4 regions of the Streptomyces sp. NPDC052496 genome follow, and region 2 is predicted to be linked to each of the others. Evidence: riboswitches for the same ligand, from Rfam matches in the RefSeq annotation. Region 2 holds a riboswitch; each other region holds the start of a gene.
What was found. Region 2 has a riboswitch for cobalamin ahead of AB0L45_RS09015 (CbtB-domain containing protein). Riboswitches for the same ligand answer to the same signal wherever they lie in the genome.
Positions count from the first base shown of each region.

Region 1: linked by a shared signal. The riboswitch ahead of AB0L45_RS36685 (cobalamin biosynthesis protein) and the one ahead of AB0L45_RS09015 (CbtB-domain containing protein) in region 2 are both predicted to bind cobalamin.
Region 3: linked by a shared signal. The riboswitch ahead of AB0L45_RS31880 (prenyltransferase/squalene oxidase repeat-containing protein) and the one ahead of AB0L45_RS09015 (CbtB-domain containing protein) in region 2 are both predicted to bind cobalamin.
Region 4: linked by a shared signal. The riboswitch ahead of AB0L45_RS04620 (ribonucleoside-diphosphate reductase subunit alpha) and the one ahead of AB0L45_RS09015 (CbtB-domain containing protein) in region 2 are both predicted to bind cobalamin.

Region 1 is NZ_JBFAUH010000043.1:31,132-35,084, forward strand. Features, by position in the region: gene AB0L45_RS36675 (inorganic phosphate transporter) at 66-1,385, shown strand; gene AB0L45_RS36680 (hypothetical protein) at 1,423-1,659, shown strand; cobalamin riboswitch at 1,879-2,029, shown strand; gene AB0L45_RS36685 (cobalamin biosynthesis protein) at 2,160-3,140, shown strand; gene AB0L45_RS36690 (cobyric acid synthase) at 3,172-3,953, shown strand, end outside.
Region 2 is NZ_JBFAUH010000005.1:51,511-55,463, forward strand. Features, by position in the region: gene alaS (alanine--tRNA ligase) at 1-437, opposite strand, end outside; gene tsaD (tRNA (adenosine(37)-N6)-threonylcarbamoyltransferase complex transferase subunit TsaD) at 535-1,608, opposite strand; gene AB0L45_RS09010 (histidine phosphatase family protein) at 1,699-2,511, opposite strand; cobalamin riboswitch at 2,618-2,761, shown strand; gene AB0L45_RS09015 (CbtB-domain containing protein) at 2,796-3,014, shown strand; gene AB0L45_RS09020 (CbtA family protein) at 3,031-3,792, shown strand.
Region 3 is NZ_JBFAUH010000029.1:45,107-49,059, forward strand. Features, by position in the region: gene AB0L45_RS31870 (aldehyde dehydrogenase) at 1-325, opposite strand, end outside; gene AB0L45_RS31875 (MBL fold metallo-hydrolase) at 485-1,558, shown strand; cobalamin riboswitch at 1,640-1,838, shown strand; gene AB0L45_RS31880 (prenyltransferase/squalene oxidase repeat-containing protein) at 2,044-3,366, shown strand; gene AB0L45_RS31885 (SCO2322 family protein) at 3,366-3,953, shown strand, end outside.
Region 4 is NZ_JBFAUH010000002.1:262,135-266,087, forward strand. Features, by position in the region: gene AB0L45_RS04620 (ribonucleoside-diphosphate reductase subunit alpha) at 1-1,867, opposite strand, end outside; cobalamin riboswitch at 2,025-2,165, opposite strand; gene AB0L45_RS04625 (hypothetical protein) at 2,486-3,853, shown strand; gene AB0L45_RS04630 (hypothetical protein) at 3,895-3,953, shown strand, end outside.

The DNA.
Region 1 (3,953 bases), on a different contig from region 2:
TTCCGTTCACCCATCGTCCGTACGGTCCCGAGCGTCACTGCCCATCGAACTGATTGCCTGGGTGAATGGAACACATCACGCTTCTCATCGGGATCGTGATCGTCACGGCCTTGGTGTTCGACTTTACGAACGGCTTCCACGACACGGCCAACGCCATGGCCACCACCATTTCCACCGGGGCGCTCAAGCCCAAGGCGGCAGTGGCGATGTCGGCGGCCCTCAACCTGCTCGGCGCGTTCCTGTCCGTGGAGGTCGCCAAGACCATCTCCGGCGGGATCATCGACGAGAGCGCCGGCATCAGACCAGAGGTGATCTTCGCCGGGCTGGTCGGTGCCATCGTCTGGAACCTGGTCACCTGGCTGGCCGGACTCCCCTCCAGCTCCTCGCACGCCCTGTTCGGCGGCCTGATCGGCGCGACCCTGGTGTCCGTCGGCGCGAGCGGCGTGCACGGCGGCGCCGTGGTCATGAAGGTCCTCATCCCGGCCGTCGCCGCCCCGATCGTGGCCGGCCTGGCCTCGACGGCCGCGACCCGGCTGACCTACCGGCTGGCCCGCAACCGCGCCGAGGAGGACACCGCCAAGGGCTACCGCGCCGGGCAGATCGCCTCGGCCGCGCTGGTCTCCCTCGCCCACGGCACCAACGACGCCCAGAAGACGATGGGCGTGATCACCCTCGCGCTGATCACCGGCGGCGTCGTCGCGCCGCACGCCGACCCGCCGCTGTGGGTCATCGCCTCGGCCGGCCTGGCCATCGCCCTCGGCACGTACCTGGGCGGCTGGCGGATCATCCGCACGATGGGCAAGGGCATCACCGACATCCAGCCGCCGCAGGGCTTCGCCGCCCAGACCGGCGCCGCGGCCACCATCCTGGCCTCCTCCCACCTCGGCTTCGCGCTCTCCACCACCCAGGTGTGCTCCGGCGCGGTGATGGGCTCCGGCCTGGGCCGCAAGGGCGGCGTGGTGCGCTGGTCCACGGCGGGCCGGATGGCCGCCGCCTGGTGCCTGACGCTGCCGGCCGCCGGGCTGGTCGCGGCCGGTGCCGCGCTCCTGGCCGACCAGGGCGACTGGGGCATCGCGGCCGTCGCCGTCCTGGCCCTCGCCGTCTGCGGCGCGATCTGGATGGCCTCCCGGCGCAAGCCGGTGGACCACACCAACGTCAACGAGGGCCCGGCGGCGGAGCCCGCCGGCGTCGTCACCACCGCGCTGCAGGCCGTCGCGCCGCCGCCCGCCGGCCCGGTCGTGGCCGCCGTCCCGGCGCCCGCGGTGGCCGGAGCGCCGCTCGCGGACCCGGTCGGCGCCGCCCCGGTGATCGCCGACCCGGTGGCCGCCCACCCGCACGAGACGCACGACCGGCGCCGCGCCAAGGCCGGCTCGGCCGCCGGCTGACCCGGCCGCACGGCTCCCACGGAGGAACGAGAACGCAATGAGCATCGACTGGGCAGCGCTCGGCCAGGTCTTCGGTGTCACGCTGGTCGTGACGGTCGGGATCGTGGGCCTGTTCACCCTCGGCATCGTCGGCACGTCCCGCACGCCGCGGCAGGAGGGCGCGCCGGTGACCGCCGGCGCGCCCGGCGGCGCGGCGCGGGCCGGGGCGTACGCCTGCTTCGCGCTGTGCGCGGCGGCCGTGGCGTACGGGATCTATCTGATCGTCGCCGCCTGACCGGCACCGGCACGGCGCCCCGGGGCGTCCGGTGGCCGCGGCACCCGCCGCGTCCGCCGGGCGCCCCGTCGTCGTTCGCCGGACGTCCTTCCGCGGCGTGCCGGGCACCGGCCGCTGTGTCCTTGGACACAGGCACCGGCACGGCCCCGCGCCGCAGGTCAAGCGCGAGTTGACGGGCTTCGCGGAGCGTGGTGGACTGCCGGAGCCAATCGGCGACAGATGAGGAAGTCCGGTGAGAATCCGGCGCGGTCCCGCCACTGTCACCGGGGAGCGCCCCTCCACCAAGGGCCACGGTCCGCGTCCCGCGACGCAGGTTCCCGTACGGACTGGAAGGCCGGGGGAAGCGCCGATCCGGGGAGCCAGGAGACTCTCGTCGCCGTATCCGTCGAACCAGGGCGCGGACCCTGAGTGAGGACCTACCGCCATGCCCGGCCGCAGTTCGAGATCTGCTGGACGTACCCCCACGCCGCCCCTCCGAGGCGTGACGGCGGTCTGATCCGATGCGTGCCGAACACGCCGGCTACGCGTGCGGCGCGGCCCTCGGCTTCCTCGGCGACCTGGCCGTGGGCGATCCCCGGCGCGGTCACCCCGTGGCCGCCTTCGGGCGGGCCGCGGCCGCCGTGGAACGCCGCCTGTGGCGCGACGACCGCGGGCGCGGCGCCCTGCACACCGCGCTGCTCGCGGGCGGCACCGCCGCCGGTGCCGCGCTGCTGGACCGCGCCGTGCGCCGCTCCCCCGCCGCCTTTCCCGCCTCCGTCGCGCTGACCGCCGCCGCCACCTGGGCCGTCCTGGGCGGCACCTCGCTGGGCCGCGAGGCGCGGGCCGTCGGCGGCGCGCTCGCCGTGGGCGACCTCGACGTGGCGCGCGAGCGCCTGCCGCACCTGTGCGGGCGCGACCCGCAGGCCCTGGACGGGCAGCAGCTGGCGCGCGCGGTGGTCGAGTCCGTCGCCGAGAACACCTCGGACGCGGTGGTCGGCGCCCTGGTGTGGGGCGCGGTCGCGGGCGTGCCGGGGCTGCTGGCGTTCCGTGCCGTCAACACGCTGGACGCGATGGTGGGCCACAAGTCCCCGCGCTACCGCCGCTTCGGCTGGGCTTCGGCCCGCCTCGACGACGTGGCCGGCTTCCCCGGCTCCCGGCTGACCGCCGCGCTGGCGGTGCTGGCCGGTCCGGACCGGCGGGGCGCGTGGCGCGCCTGGCGGCAGGACGGCCCGTCCCACCCGAGCCCGAACGCGGGCCCGGTGGAGGCGGCGTTCGCCGGGGCGCTGGGCGTGCGGCTGGGCGGCACGCTGGCGTACGGCGGCCGGGTCGAGCACCGGCCGGTGCTCAACGGTGACGCCGGGCGGCCCGTCGCGGTGGCGGACGTCGAGCGGGCCGTGCGGCTGTCGCGCCGGGTGAGCGCGCTGGCGCTGGCGGCCACGGTGACGGGCAGGCTGGCGGCCGGGGCGCTGCGGCGCTCCCGTACGGCCAGGAGGACCAAGTGAGCGGCAACGCACGCACGGCGAGGAGTGCCAGGTGAACGGTTCGGGTGGGGCTCCGCTCGGCGGCGGGCTGCTGGTGGCGGGCACCACGTCCGACGCGGGCAAGAGCGTGGTGACGGCGGGCATCTGCCGCTGGCTGGCCCGCAAGGGCGTCAAGGTGGCGCCCTTCAAGGCACAGAACATGTCGCTGAACTCGTTCGTGACGCGCGAGGGCGCGGAGATCGGGCGGGCACAGGCCATGCAGGCAGCGGCGGCGCGCGTCGAGCCGAGCGCGCTGATGAACCCGGTGCTGCTGAAGCCGGGCAGTGACCGCAGCAGCCAGGTCGTGCTGATGGGCAAGCCGGTGGGCGAGCTGAGCGCGCGCGGCTACCACGCGGGGCGCCAGGAGCAGCTGCTCGGTACGGTCACGGACTGCCTCCAGGAGCTGCGCCGTACGCACGACGCGGTGATCTGCGAGGGTGCCGGCAGCCCGGCGGAGATCAACCTGCGGCGTACCGACATCGTGAACATGGGCATCGCGCGCGCCGCCCGTATCCCGGCCGTGGTGGTCGGCGACATCGACCGGGGCGGGGTGTTCGCCTCGTTCTTCGGCACCACGGCGCTGCTGTCCCCGGAGGACCAGGCGCTGGTCGCGGGCTATCTGGTCAACAAGTTCCGGGGCGATGTGACGCTGCTGGAACCGGGCCTGGAGATGCTGAAGGAGCTGACCGGGCGGCCCACCCTCGGGGTGCTGCCGTTCGCGCACGGTCTGGGCATCGACGAGGAGGACGGCCTGCGGGTGTCGCTGCGCGGCGCGGTGCGCGAGAGCGTCGTGGC
Region 2 (3,953 bases):
GGCAGGCCGGAGATCTCCCGCCACAGGGTGCGCGCCTCGTCGTCGGTGTGGTGCACGGTGACCCAGATGCGGTCGGGGTCCAGACCGTACCCGCCGTCGGCGACGGGGGTGGTGGACAGCTCCCAGGCGAAGCGGATGGCGTCTTCCTTGAAGTAGTCACCGAGGGAGAAGTTGCCGTTCATCTGGAAGAACGAGCCGTGCCGGGTGGTCTTGCCGACTTCCTCGATGTCCAGGGTCCGTACGCACTTCTGGACGCTGGTCGCGCGCGGCCAGGGCGCCGCCACCTCACCGGTGAGGTACGGCTTGAAGGGCACCATGCCCGCGTTGACGAACAACAGGGTCGGGTCGGGCGTGGGCAGCGGCGCGCTGGGAACGACGGTGTGGCCGCGCTCGGCGAAGAAGTCGAGGAAGCGGCGGCGGATCTCGGCGGTACGCAAAGGGGGCTCCGGGGCGGTCGGGGGAGGAGGGAGAGGCGGACGCGGAGGCCGTCGGAGAATGTGTCAGCACCCCGGCCGGGCGTGCTGACACAGGCTCTTACGCGGCGGCCTTCGCCGCCCTGGCGACCGGGTGCAGGGCCGCGTACTCCAGCGGCGCGGACGGGTCGATCGAGAGGTCCAGCGGGGCCGGCTCGGCGCCCGCCCGTACGAGGAGGTCGCCGACGGCGGCGATCATCGCGCCGTTGTCCGTGCAGAGGCGGAGAGGCGGCACCCGCAGGGTGATGCCCGCCTTCCGGCAGCGTTCCTCGGCGAGGGACCGTACGCGCGAGTTGGCGGCCACGCCGCCCACCACCACCAGGGTGCCCACGCCGTGCTCCGTGCAGGCCGCGACTGCCTTGCGGGTCAGTACGTCGGCCACCGCCTCCTGGAGGGAGGCCGCGCCGTCCGCGACGGGGAGCTCCTGGCCGGCGTGCCGTTCGGCCCAGCGCGCGGCGGCGGTCTTCAGGCCGGAGAAGGAGAAGCCGTACGGGTCGTCGCGCGGCCCGGTCAGCGGGCGCGGGAACGCGACGGCCTTCGGGTCGCCCTCGCGCGCGGCCCGGTCGATCGCCGGGCCGCCCGGGTACGGCAGGCCGAAGACCCGCGCGACCTTGTCGAAGCACTCCCCGGCCGCGTCGTCGAGGGTGTCGCCGAGGTGCACGATCGGGTCACGCGCCAGGTCCCGTACGAGGAGGAGGGAGGTGTGCCCACCGGAGACGATCAGCACCATGCAGGGGTCCGGCAGCGGGCCGTGCTCCAGGGTGTCGGCGGCGACGTGCCCGGCGAGGTGGTGCACCCCGTACAGCGGCACGCCCAGCCCGTACGCCAGGCCCTTGGCGCCGGCCAGCCCGACCTGGAGGGCGCCCGACAGGCCGGGGCCGGTGGTCACGGCCACCGCGCCGATGTCGGCCATGGTCAGGCCCGCCTCGTCGAGCGCGCGGCGTACGACGGGCGTGAGGGAGTGCACGTGGGCGCGGGCCGCGATCTCCGGTACGACGCCGCCGTACCGCGCGTGCTCGTCCATGCTGGACGCCACCGCGTGCCCGAGCAGCTTGCCGTCCCGGACCAGGCCGGCCCCGGTCTCGTCACAGGAGGACTCGATCCCCAGCACCACTGGAGAGCCTGGAGATGCCACCGCACCGCTCCTTCGTACCCGCCGGATTCGTTATTGCGAGTTATGTGCAATAACCGTCTCCGTCCAGGATACGGCGGCGCGCGGCCGCGGCTATGGTGCCTCGGGCGCCGCGGCCTGTGCGGGTTCTGCGGCCTGTGCGGGTTCTGCGGCCTGTGCGGGTTTCGCGTCCTGCCTTCCGGGTTCCGTTCCCTGTCCGGGTTCCGTTCCCTGTCCGGGTTCCGCGTCCTGCGTCCCGGGCTCCGTCCCCTGCCCGGGTTCCGTTCCCTGTCCGGGTTCCGCGTCCTGTCCGGGCTCCGCCCCTTGCCCGGGCTCCGCCCCCCGCCCGGGCCCCGTCCCGAGTTCCGCCGCCACCCGGGCGTTCCACCGCCCGTCCCGTCCGCTCAGCGCCGTCACGGACAGCGGCGGTACGTCCACCCGCCAGAAGGACGACGGCGGTGCCCCCAGCGCGCACACCACGGACGCACGTACGACGTCCGGCTCCACCACGGCCACCACCCGGCCGCCCTCCGCCGCGAGACCGGCCAGCCAGTCCGTCACCCGGCCGAGGAAGCGCGTCAGCGACTCGCCGCCGTGCGCCGCGCTGTCCGGGTCGGCGAGCCAGGCTGCGACCGCCTCCGGTTCGGCGGCCAGCACGTCCTCCAGGGCCAGCCCCCGCCAGCGGCCCATCGCGCACCCCGCGGCGCCCGGGTCCGGTACCGCAGGCAGGCCCAGGGCTTCGGCCGTCTCCTGGCAGCGCACGGACGGCGAGGTCAGGACCCGGCCGGCGGGCAGCGCGGCAGCGGCGGGGCGGGCGGCGCGGGCGCGGCGCAGCCCGGCGGGCGTCAGTGCTTCATCGGCCGGGAAGCGCACCGCGTGCAGCGCGTCGTCGAAAGCCGGTGAGACCAACGTCACCCGTGTTGTCATGTGCACCTCTTCCGGTGGAGATCCTGGTGGCGCACAAGGGAACAGCGGGGCGCGCGCCCGCCACCGTGCGCCTTCACGGCCACCCGGGGGCCTTGGCCCGGCCGCCGCCACGCGGTACGTTCCCGATGATATTGACGATGACATGACGGAAGCCGGTGGAAATCCGGCGCGGTCGCGCCACTGTGAACCCGCACCGGTCCCGCACGGGGCCGACGGGCGAGCCAGACCCGTCCTGTCGTGACGATCCACTGTCCGGGACGCGTGATTTCCCAGGAGGTACCGCCATGGCCCAGTCCGTCGCACCGCCGACCACCGGCTCCGCCGCACCCGCCACCCTGCCGATCAGGACGGTCCTGCCGTGGGCCGTCTTCGGCGGCGTGCTGATGCTCGTCCTGCTCTACTTCGTCGGCGCCGAACAGGGCGCCACCGCACTGCTCTCCGGCACCGGCGTGCACGAATGGGTGCACGACGGACGGCACCTGCTCGGCTTCCCCTGCCACTGACCGGGGGCGTCCGTACATGAACTCCGCCACCGTCAGATCCCTCCTGGTGCGCGGCATGCTGGCCGGCCTCGCGGCCGGCCTGCTCGCCCTGCTCGTCGCCTACCTGCTGGGCGAACCGCAGGTCGACGCCGCCATCGCCTTCGAGGACGCGCACGCCCACGAACACGAGGCCGAGGTCGTCAGCCGCACGGTGCAGTCCACCGCCGGCCTGGCCACCGGCATCCTGGTCTACGGCGTCGCGCTGGGCGGGATCGCCGCCCTGGCCTACTGCTTCGCCCTCGGGCGCACCGGCCGCTTCGGCCCGCGCGCCACCGCCCTGCTGCTCTCCGGCGCCGCCTTCGCCGCGGTCTACCTCGTACCGTTCCTGAAGTACCCGGCCAACCCGCCGTCCGTCGGCGACCCGGACTCCATCGGCAAGCGCACCGCGCTGTACTTCCTCATGATCGCCCTCAGCGTGCTGCTGACCGTCGCCGCCGTCATCCTCGGCAAGCGGCTCGCACCCCGCCTGGGCACCTGGTACGCCACGGTCGCCGCCCTGGCCGCCTTCGCCGTGGCCGTCGGCCTCGCCTACGCGTTCCTGCCGGCCGTCAACGAACTCCCCGCCGACTTCCCCGCCCTGCTGCTCTGGAAGTTCCGGCTCTCCGCACTCGGCATCCAGCTGACCCTGTGGACCGCTTTCGGCCTGCTCTTCGGCGAACTGGCCGAACGGGCTACCGGGGTTCGGGGGGCGGGAGTTTCTCGCGAGGTGGATGGGGGTGTGGTGGCGTCGGGGCGTTGAGGGTGGGTGTTTAGGGCTCGGGGGCGCCGGTGCCCGGGGGTGTTGGCGCCCGGGGAGCTCGGGGGCGCTGTTTCCGGGTGTGGGTATGGGCGTGGGCGTGTGTGTGGGCGTGTGTGTGGGTGTGGGTTCGGGTGTGTGCTTGCGTGCGCTGGTGCGCAGGC
Region 3 (3,953 bases), on a different contig from region 2:
CCTGCACCATCACACCCGAGGTGTACGGGGTGCCGTTCTCGGTGCTGATGACCCTGGCGATCTCCTCGCTGCGCGCGGCGAAGGCGTCCTTGATGCGCGTGACCACCGCGATCCGTTCGGTGAGCGGCGCGTCCGCCCACACCCCGGAGTCGAAGGAGGCGCGGGCCGCGGAGACGGCCCGGTCCACGTCGGTGCGCGAGGCGTGCGGCACCCGGCCGACGACCTGCTCGGTGTGCGGCGAGACCACCTCGATGGTGCCGCCGCCGGCCGGGTCGGCGAACTCGCCGCCTATGTAGAGCTGTTCGTACTCGACGAGTGCGCTCATGGCTGCCGCCTCCTGCGGGTCGACCGGTGGGTGATCACGCACCTGGAGCGGTACGCAGATTTTCTGACGCCGCATCAGGACTGATACCAGTTCTAGTTATGCTGGGCAATGCTCGGTACGGGGGCGCGGCGCGTCCGCGCGGAGGCGGAGGTGCGGCGGATGACGGCAGCGGCCCGGACCGGAACGGCGGCGGGCGGACCCCGGGTGACCGACCACCGGGGCGGCGTGTGGTCGATCGCCGTCCCCATACCGGACAACCCGCTCGGCCACACCCTCGTCCACCTCCTGGAGACCGGCCGCGGCCCGGTCCTGGTGGACACCGGGTGGGACGACCCGGACGCCTGGGACACCCTGACCGCCGGGATCGCCGCCTGCGGCTTCGAGGTCACCGACCTGTACGGCGTCCTCCTCACCCACCACCACCCCGACCACCACGGCCTCTCCGCCCGCGTACGGGAGGCGTCCGGCGCGTGGCTCGCCATGCACGCCGCGGACACCGCCGTCGTACGCCGCACCCGCGAGGCCGAACCCGGCCGGTGGCTGGACTACCTGATCGCCAAGCTGACCGCGGCCGGGGCACCCGACAGTCACCTGGCACCGCTGCGCCTGGCCCGCGCCCGCGGACAGGTGCGCGAGCTCCCCGGGCTGCGCGCCGCGCTGCCCGACCGGGAGATCACCCCCGACGCGCTCCTCGACCTGCCCGGCCGCAGGCTGCGCGCCGTCTGGACACCCGGCCACACGCCCGGCCACGTGTGCCTGCACCTGGAGGAGGAGCATCCGGCGCGGCGGCCCGGCCACGGCCGGCTCTTCTCCGGCGACCACCTGCTGCCGGGCATCAGCCCGCACATCGGGCTGTACGAGGACCCGGGCGACACGGCGGTCACCGACCCCCTCGGTGACTACCTGGCCTCCCTGGAACGCGTCGCCCGGCTCGCGCCCGCCGAGGTGCTCCCCGCCCACCAGCACGCCTTCGCCGACGCGCCCGGCCGGGTACGCGAGCTCCTCGCCCACCACGAGGAGCGGCTGGCCGGCCTGCGCGCGCTGCTGGCCGTGCCCCGCACGCCGTGGCAGCTCGCCGAGGCCATGGAGTGGAACCGGCCGTGGGAGCGGATTCCGTACGGGTCGCGGAACATCGCCGTCTCGGAGGCGGAGGCGCATCTGCGGCGGCTGGTGCGGCTGGGGCTGGCGGAGGCGGTGCCGGGGCCGGAGCCGGTGACGTACCGGGCGGTGTGAGGAGCGGGCGGCAGGCGGAGCGGGGGGAGCGCCGGGTGGCGGGCCCGTGCCCGGGTCTCCCCCGGCCCGCCGGTTAAGGTGTGCGAGACAATTTCATCCTGTGCCCGATCGGGGGAAGCCGGTGGAAATCCGGCGCTGACCCGCAACCGTGATCCGGGACGTACGGCACCGCCGCACCGGCCGCCGCCGGGACCGTGAGAAGATCCCGCGCACCGGCCGTCCGCGCCGGGCCCCGTACGCCCGGTGAGCCGGAGCACCCGCTGGGGCACGACCAAGGCTCCCGCCACCGGCAGGCCGCGCCTCCTCGCGCGGACGGCCGGTGCGCGGCACCGTCGAGGTATGCGGAGCTGAGCCCGGTGCCACCGCGGCCGGTCACCGACCGGCGGGCGGCGGGGCGTCCGAGTGCGGCTGCGCACCCACCGCAGCACCCACACCGGCCCACCGCGGACCCACCGCAGCGAACTGACCCGAGAGGCACCGACCCGATGGCCACCACGGCTTCCCAGGCTTCCCCGGCCCCCAGGGCTTCCACGGCCCCCACCCTCGCCGCCCTGGCGCGGCGCGCCGCCGCGGCGCTGGCCGGGGCCGCCGTGCTGTGCGCGGCCGGTGCCCCGGTGGCGGCCGCCGACTCCCCCGCGCCCGCCGCCAAGGCGTCGAAGCTGCCCGACGGGCTGTACGGCACCAAGGACCCGCAGTACGACGGCGTGTGGCGGCAGTCGCTCGCCCTCCTCGCGCAGCGCACCGTCGGGGTGCGTCCGTCGGTGGCGGGCGTCGACTGGCTCGCCGGACAGCAGTGCGCGGACGGCGCCTTCAGCGCGTACCGCGCCGAACCGGCGAAGGCCTGCGACGACAAGACGATGCGGGACACCAACCAGACGGGTGCCGCGGTCCAGGCGCTGGCCGCGCTCGGCGGGCACGACGACGCCGTACAGAAGGCCGTGAAGTGGCTGAAGTCGGTACAGAACGACGACGGCGGCTGGCCCTCGATGAGCGGCTCGCCCAGCGACGCCAACTCCACCTCCGTGGTGATCGGCGCGCTCCAGGCCGCGGGTCAGAAGCCGGAGTCCGTCAAGAAGGGCGACAAGTCCCCGTACGACGCGCTGGTCTCCTTCCAGCTGGGCTGTGACGCGAAGGAGGGGGAGCGCGGCGCGTTCGCCTTCCAGCCCAAGGACGGCAAGCTGGCCCCGAACGCGGACGCCACGGCCGCCGCCGTGCTCGGCGGGCTGGGCAAGGGCTTCGTGGTGGACCCGGCGGGCAAGGACGTCGACGAGCCGGTCGAGCCCCTGAAGTGCGCCGGGGGCGAGGACCCGAAGCGGAACCCGCAGCAGGCCTCCGAAGGCGGCGCGGCCTACCTGGTCGCGCAGCTCGGCGCGGGCGGGCAGCACCTGAAGTCCGCGATGCCCGGCGCCGGGGACCAGCCGGACGTCGGCAACACCGCCGATGCCGTCGTGGCACTCGCCGCGGGCGGGCACGGTGCCGCCGCGCAAAAGCCGTTGCAGTGGCTTCAGAAGAACTCCGCGAACTGGGCCAAGGAGGCCGGACCGGCCGCGTACGCGCAGCTGGTGCTGGCCGCGCACGCCGCGGGCGCCGACCCGCGCGCCTTCGGCGGCGCCGACCTGGTCGCGCAGCTGAACGCCACCGGCCCCAAGCCGGCCGGCAGCTCCGCGCCGTCCGCCGCGCCCGAGAAGGACGCCAAGGACCAGGACGAGCAGGGCTCCGGCGCGTGGTGGGTCTTCGGCGTCGTGTTCGTCGCGTGCGTGGGCATCGGGTTCCTGATCAGCGGCCGCCGGAAGAAGAACGGCCTCTGATGCGACGCCCGCCGCTGCCCCGCTCCCGCTCCGCGCGCCTCCTCGGCGCCCTGGCCCTGGCCGGTACGGTCACCGGCCTGGGCGCGGCGCCCGCCCAGGCGCAGGAGTACCGCTACTGGTCGTTCTGGGACGGGCCCGCCGCCGGCGCCCCGGCCTCCGGGGACGGCGGCTGGTCGTACGCGACCGAGGGCCCGGCCACCAGCCGCCCCCGGGACGGCGCCGTGGCGGGCTTCCGCTTCACCGTCGGCGCCGACTCGAAGGCGGCCGGCAAGCCGCGCCGTGCCGCGGACTTCGACGCGATCTGCGGCACGACCCCCGCCCAGGACGGCAGGAAGCGCGTCGGCCTGGTCCTCGACTTCGGCACGAAGGCGGAGGCACCGGCCGGGGAGAATCCGCCGCCGGTCCGTACGGAGTGCGCGCGGCTGCCCGAGGACGGGACGGTCGGTGACGCGCTGGCCGCCGTCGCGGGGCCGCTGCGGTACGACACGAACGCGCTGCTGTGCGCCATCGCCGGATATCCGAAGGCGGGGTGCGCGGAGAAGGCGGGGCCGGGGGCCGGGAGCGGCTCCGGTTCACCGGAGCCCGGG
Region 4 (3,953 bases), on a different contig from region 2:
CGGTCGCCGCGATACGGGTACGCAGCGCCGCCCACCGGTCCGCCCAGCGCGGCTCGGCGTTCGGGTAGTGGTCCGGGTGCAGCACGCCGCGGGCCGTACGGGTCGCGGACCAGGCCGGGTGCGGGCCGTGCCGCTCGGCGAGGTCGGCGGACGCCTCGTACGCGGCGAGCATGATCCGCTCGGAGATCCGGGTGGACAGCTCCTTGGCCTCGGGCGAGTCGAAGCGCAGCCGCAGCCGGAAGAAGACGTCCTGGAGGCCCATCAGGCCCAGGCCCACCGGGCGCCAGCGGGAGTTGGAGGCGCCGGCCTGCTCGGTCGGGTAGAAGTTGATGTCCACCACGCGGTCGAGGAAGGTCACGGCCGTACGGACGGTGGCGTCCAGCCGCTCCCAGTCCATCGCCTCCTCCCAGCCGTCGGCCTCATTGCCCAGGTGGGCGGCGAGGTTGACCGAGCCGAGGTTGCAGACGGCCGTCTCGCCGTCGTCGGTGACCTCCAGGATCTCGGTGCACAGGTTCGAGGAGTGCACGACCTTGCCGGGCTCGGCGGTCTGGTTGGCGGTGCGGTTGGCGGCGTCCTTGAAGGTCATCCAGCCGTTGCCGGTCTGCGCGAGGGTGCGCATCATCCGGGAGTACAGGACGCGGGCCGGGACCTGCTTGACGGCGCGCCCCTCGGCCTCCGCCTTGCGGTACGCGGCGTCGAACGCGTCGCCGTACAGGTCCACCAGCTCGGGCGCGTCGCTGGGGGAGAACAGCGACCAGTCGGCGTCGGCCTCGACGCGGCGCATGAACTCGTCGGGGATCCAGTGCGCGATGTTCAGGTTGTGGGTGCGCCGGGCCTCCTCACCCGTGTTGTCACGCAGCTCCAGGAACTCCTCCAGGTCCGCGTGCCAGGTCTCCAGGTAGACACAGGCCGCGCCCTTGCGCCGGCCGCCCTGGTTCACGGCCGCGACCGAGGCGTCCAGGGTGCGCAGGAACGGCACGATGCCGTTGGAGTGGCCGTTGGTGCCGCGGATCAGCGAGCCGCGGGCCCGGACCCGGGAGTACGACAGGCCGATGCCACCGGCGTGTTTCGACAGGCGCGCCACCTGGTGGTAGCGGTCGTAGATCGAGTCCAGCTCGTCCAGCGGGGAGTCCAGCAGGTAGCAGGAGGACATCTGCGGGTGCCGGGTGCCGGAGTTGAACAGCGTCGGCGAGGACGGCAGGTACGAGAGCGTGCTGGTCAGACGGTACAGCTCGGCGACGTCGGCCACGGCCCGCTCGCTGTGGTCCTCGGCCAGGCCGCAGGCCACCCGCAGCAGGAAGTGCTGCGGGGTCTCGATCACCTGGCGGGAGATCGGGTGGCGCAGCAGGTAGCGGGAGTGCAGGGTGCGCAGGCCGAAGTAGCCGAAGCGGTCGTCGGCGCCGTCCGCCAGGGCGCGCTCGACCAGCTCGTCCAGGCGCGCCGCGTGGGTCCGTACGAACTCCGCCGTGCTGTCGGCGATCAGGCCCTCGCGGTGCCCGGCGGCGACGGAGGCGGAGAAGGCGACCGCCCCCTCCGCGGCCGCCTCCTCCGCGATGGCACGGGTCAGCAGGCGGGCGGCCAGCTTGGAGTACTGCGGCTCGTCGCCGATCAGGCCGGCCGCGGCCTCCATGGCCAGCGAGCGCAGCTCGGCCTCGTCGGAGCCGGGGTGGCGGCCGCGCAGCGCGGCGGCGGCGATCTTGCCCGGGTCGGTGGCGGGCAGGTCGGCGGTGAGGTCGGTCAGCGTGCGCAGCAGGGCGGTGCCGGGGCCGTCCGTGGCCTGGCCGCCGGTGCCCTGCTGGGGCTGCGTGTCCTTCGCGGGCTGCGCGACCTGCTCGGCTGCTGCGGGCTCCGTTGGCGCGATGGTCACGTGCTGCTCTCCCTCACTCGGCGGGGGCCTGGGGAGGGCACGGCGGCGCGTGCGGGCGTGCGGCACCCCCGGTACGGCAAGGGGTGCGCGGGCACACCGCGCAGCGTCCACCGGTCCAACCCGCGAGACCCGGACGTATCGACGACCGCGCCGGTCCTGGCGCGGGCGTGCTGTGGGCAGGTCTTCGGACTCACGGGTGCGGTTTGCGCACTACGTACACCGTTGCGGGACAGTTCCGGATTCGCACCGGATTCCCCTGCGACGACAGCGAGCACGAGCATACATCTTGTGCCGCCCCGTGCACCCACCCCCATATCTTGTGTCGCGTTGGCGCGGGGTTGTCCAAAGCCGTGGTATTCGGGGGCTGATCCGGGCGCGTTCCCAGGAGGGTTCGGGGCCTACGGGAGGGTGTCACGAGGCCGCCGCGGAGCCGTTCCCGGGGGGTTCCGGGCCTGTTCCCGGGCCGTTCGGGGCGGCCTGGACGGGGGCTGATGCAGGGGGCGTATCGGTGGCGCGGAATGCCCCTGACGCGTTGACCGGGACTCCTGGAAGCGTATTGGCTCCTTGTCTGCTCCGTCGCCGGCGGGGCGGGTGGGGGTCGTGGGTGAGGGGGGAGACATGCGAAAAGCAGGTACGGCGCGTGGCGCGGTGCGCGCCGTGGGGCTGGTGGCGGGAGCGTGTGTCGTGGTGGGGGTGATACCCGCGTCGTCGGCGGCTGCCCCGGGGCGGGTGGCTGTCGCGGGGCGGGTGGCGCCGGCCACCGAGCGGGTCAGTGTCGCCGCGGACGGGACGCAGGGAAACGGTTTTTCCGGGGATCCGCGGCTCAGCGCGAACGGGCGGTTCGTGGCATTCACCTCGGAAGCCACCAATCTGGGGCCCACGGACACCAACGGCCACCAGGACGTCTACGTCAAGGATTTACGGACGGGAAAGGTCGACCTGGTCAGCGTCGCCGGTGACGGCACGCGCGGCGACGCCCTCTCCGGCTCGCCCGAGATCAGCGCCGACGGGCGGTACGTCGCTTTCCACTCCGGCGCGACGAACCTGGTTCCCGGCGACACCAACGGCGAGGGCGACGTCTTCGTCCACGACCGCCGCACCGGGCGCACGGTGAGCCCCACCGCGGGCGCCGGGAAGTCCCCGTACGGGTACGGGGTCCAGAACTTCGCCCTCAGCGGCGACGGGCGCCGGCTCGCCTTCGGGTCCTACCGCCCGGACCTGGTCCCCGGCGACACCAACGAGCGCCTGGACATCTTCGTCCACGATGTGCAGGCGGGAACGGTGAAACGGGTGAGCGTGGCGAGCGACGGCAGCCAGGCGAACGGCGCCTCCGCCTTCCCGTCGATCAGCGCCGACGGCCGCCGGGTCGCGTTCACCTCGAAGGCGACCGATCTCGTCCCCGCCGGGCCCGGCTTCCGCCGCCCGCCGCCGCAGGACCCCCTGTACGTCCACGACCTGGCCACCGGGCGGACCCGGGCGGCGAGCCTGAGCACCACGGACGCCGTGGTCGGCGTGTCCCCGTTCCCCCGGCTCAGCCCCGACGGCCGGTACGCGGTCTTCTCCGCCGTGGCCGACGACGTGGTGCCGGGCGACACCAACGGCACGTACGACCTCTTCGCCCGCGACCTGGAGCAGGGCACCACCCGGCTGCTGTCCCGCGCGCACGACGGCGCCCAGGGCAACGGCTGGTCCTCCGACGGACGCCTCAGCGCGGACAACCGGCGGCTCTTCTTCACCTCCGCGGCCACCAACCTGGTGCCCGGCGACACCAACGGCCAGGTGGACGGCTTCGTGCGCGACCTGCGCACCGGGCACGTCGAGCGGATCGACGTCGGTGCGGACGGCGGCCAGTCGGCGTCCTGGACGAACATCGCCGCCCCTGACGCCACCGGGCGGCTGGCGGCCTTCGACGCGCGCGACGACGGGCTGGTGCCCGGCGACACGAACGGGACGGGCGACGTGTTCGTCCGGCGGCTGGAGCACTGACGTACCGACGCAGCGCCGTACCCACCAGGAGGGAACCCACCATGAGGACCACCCGCACCACCGTCCGGAGACTCGCCACCGTGACGGGCGTCTGCGCGCT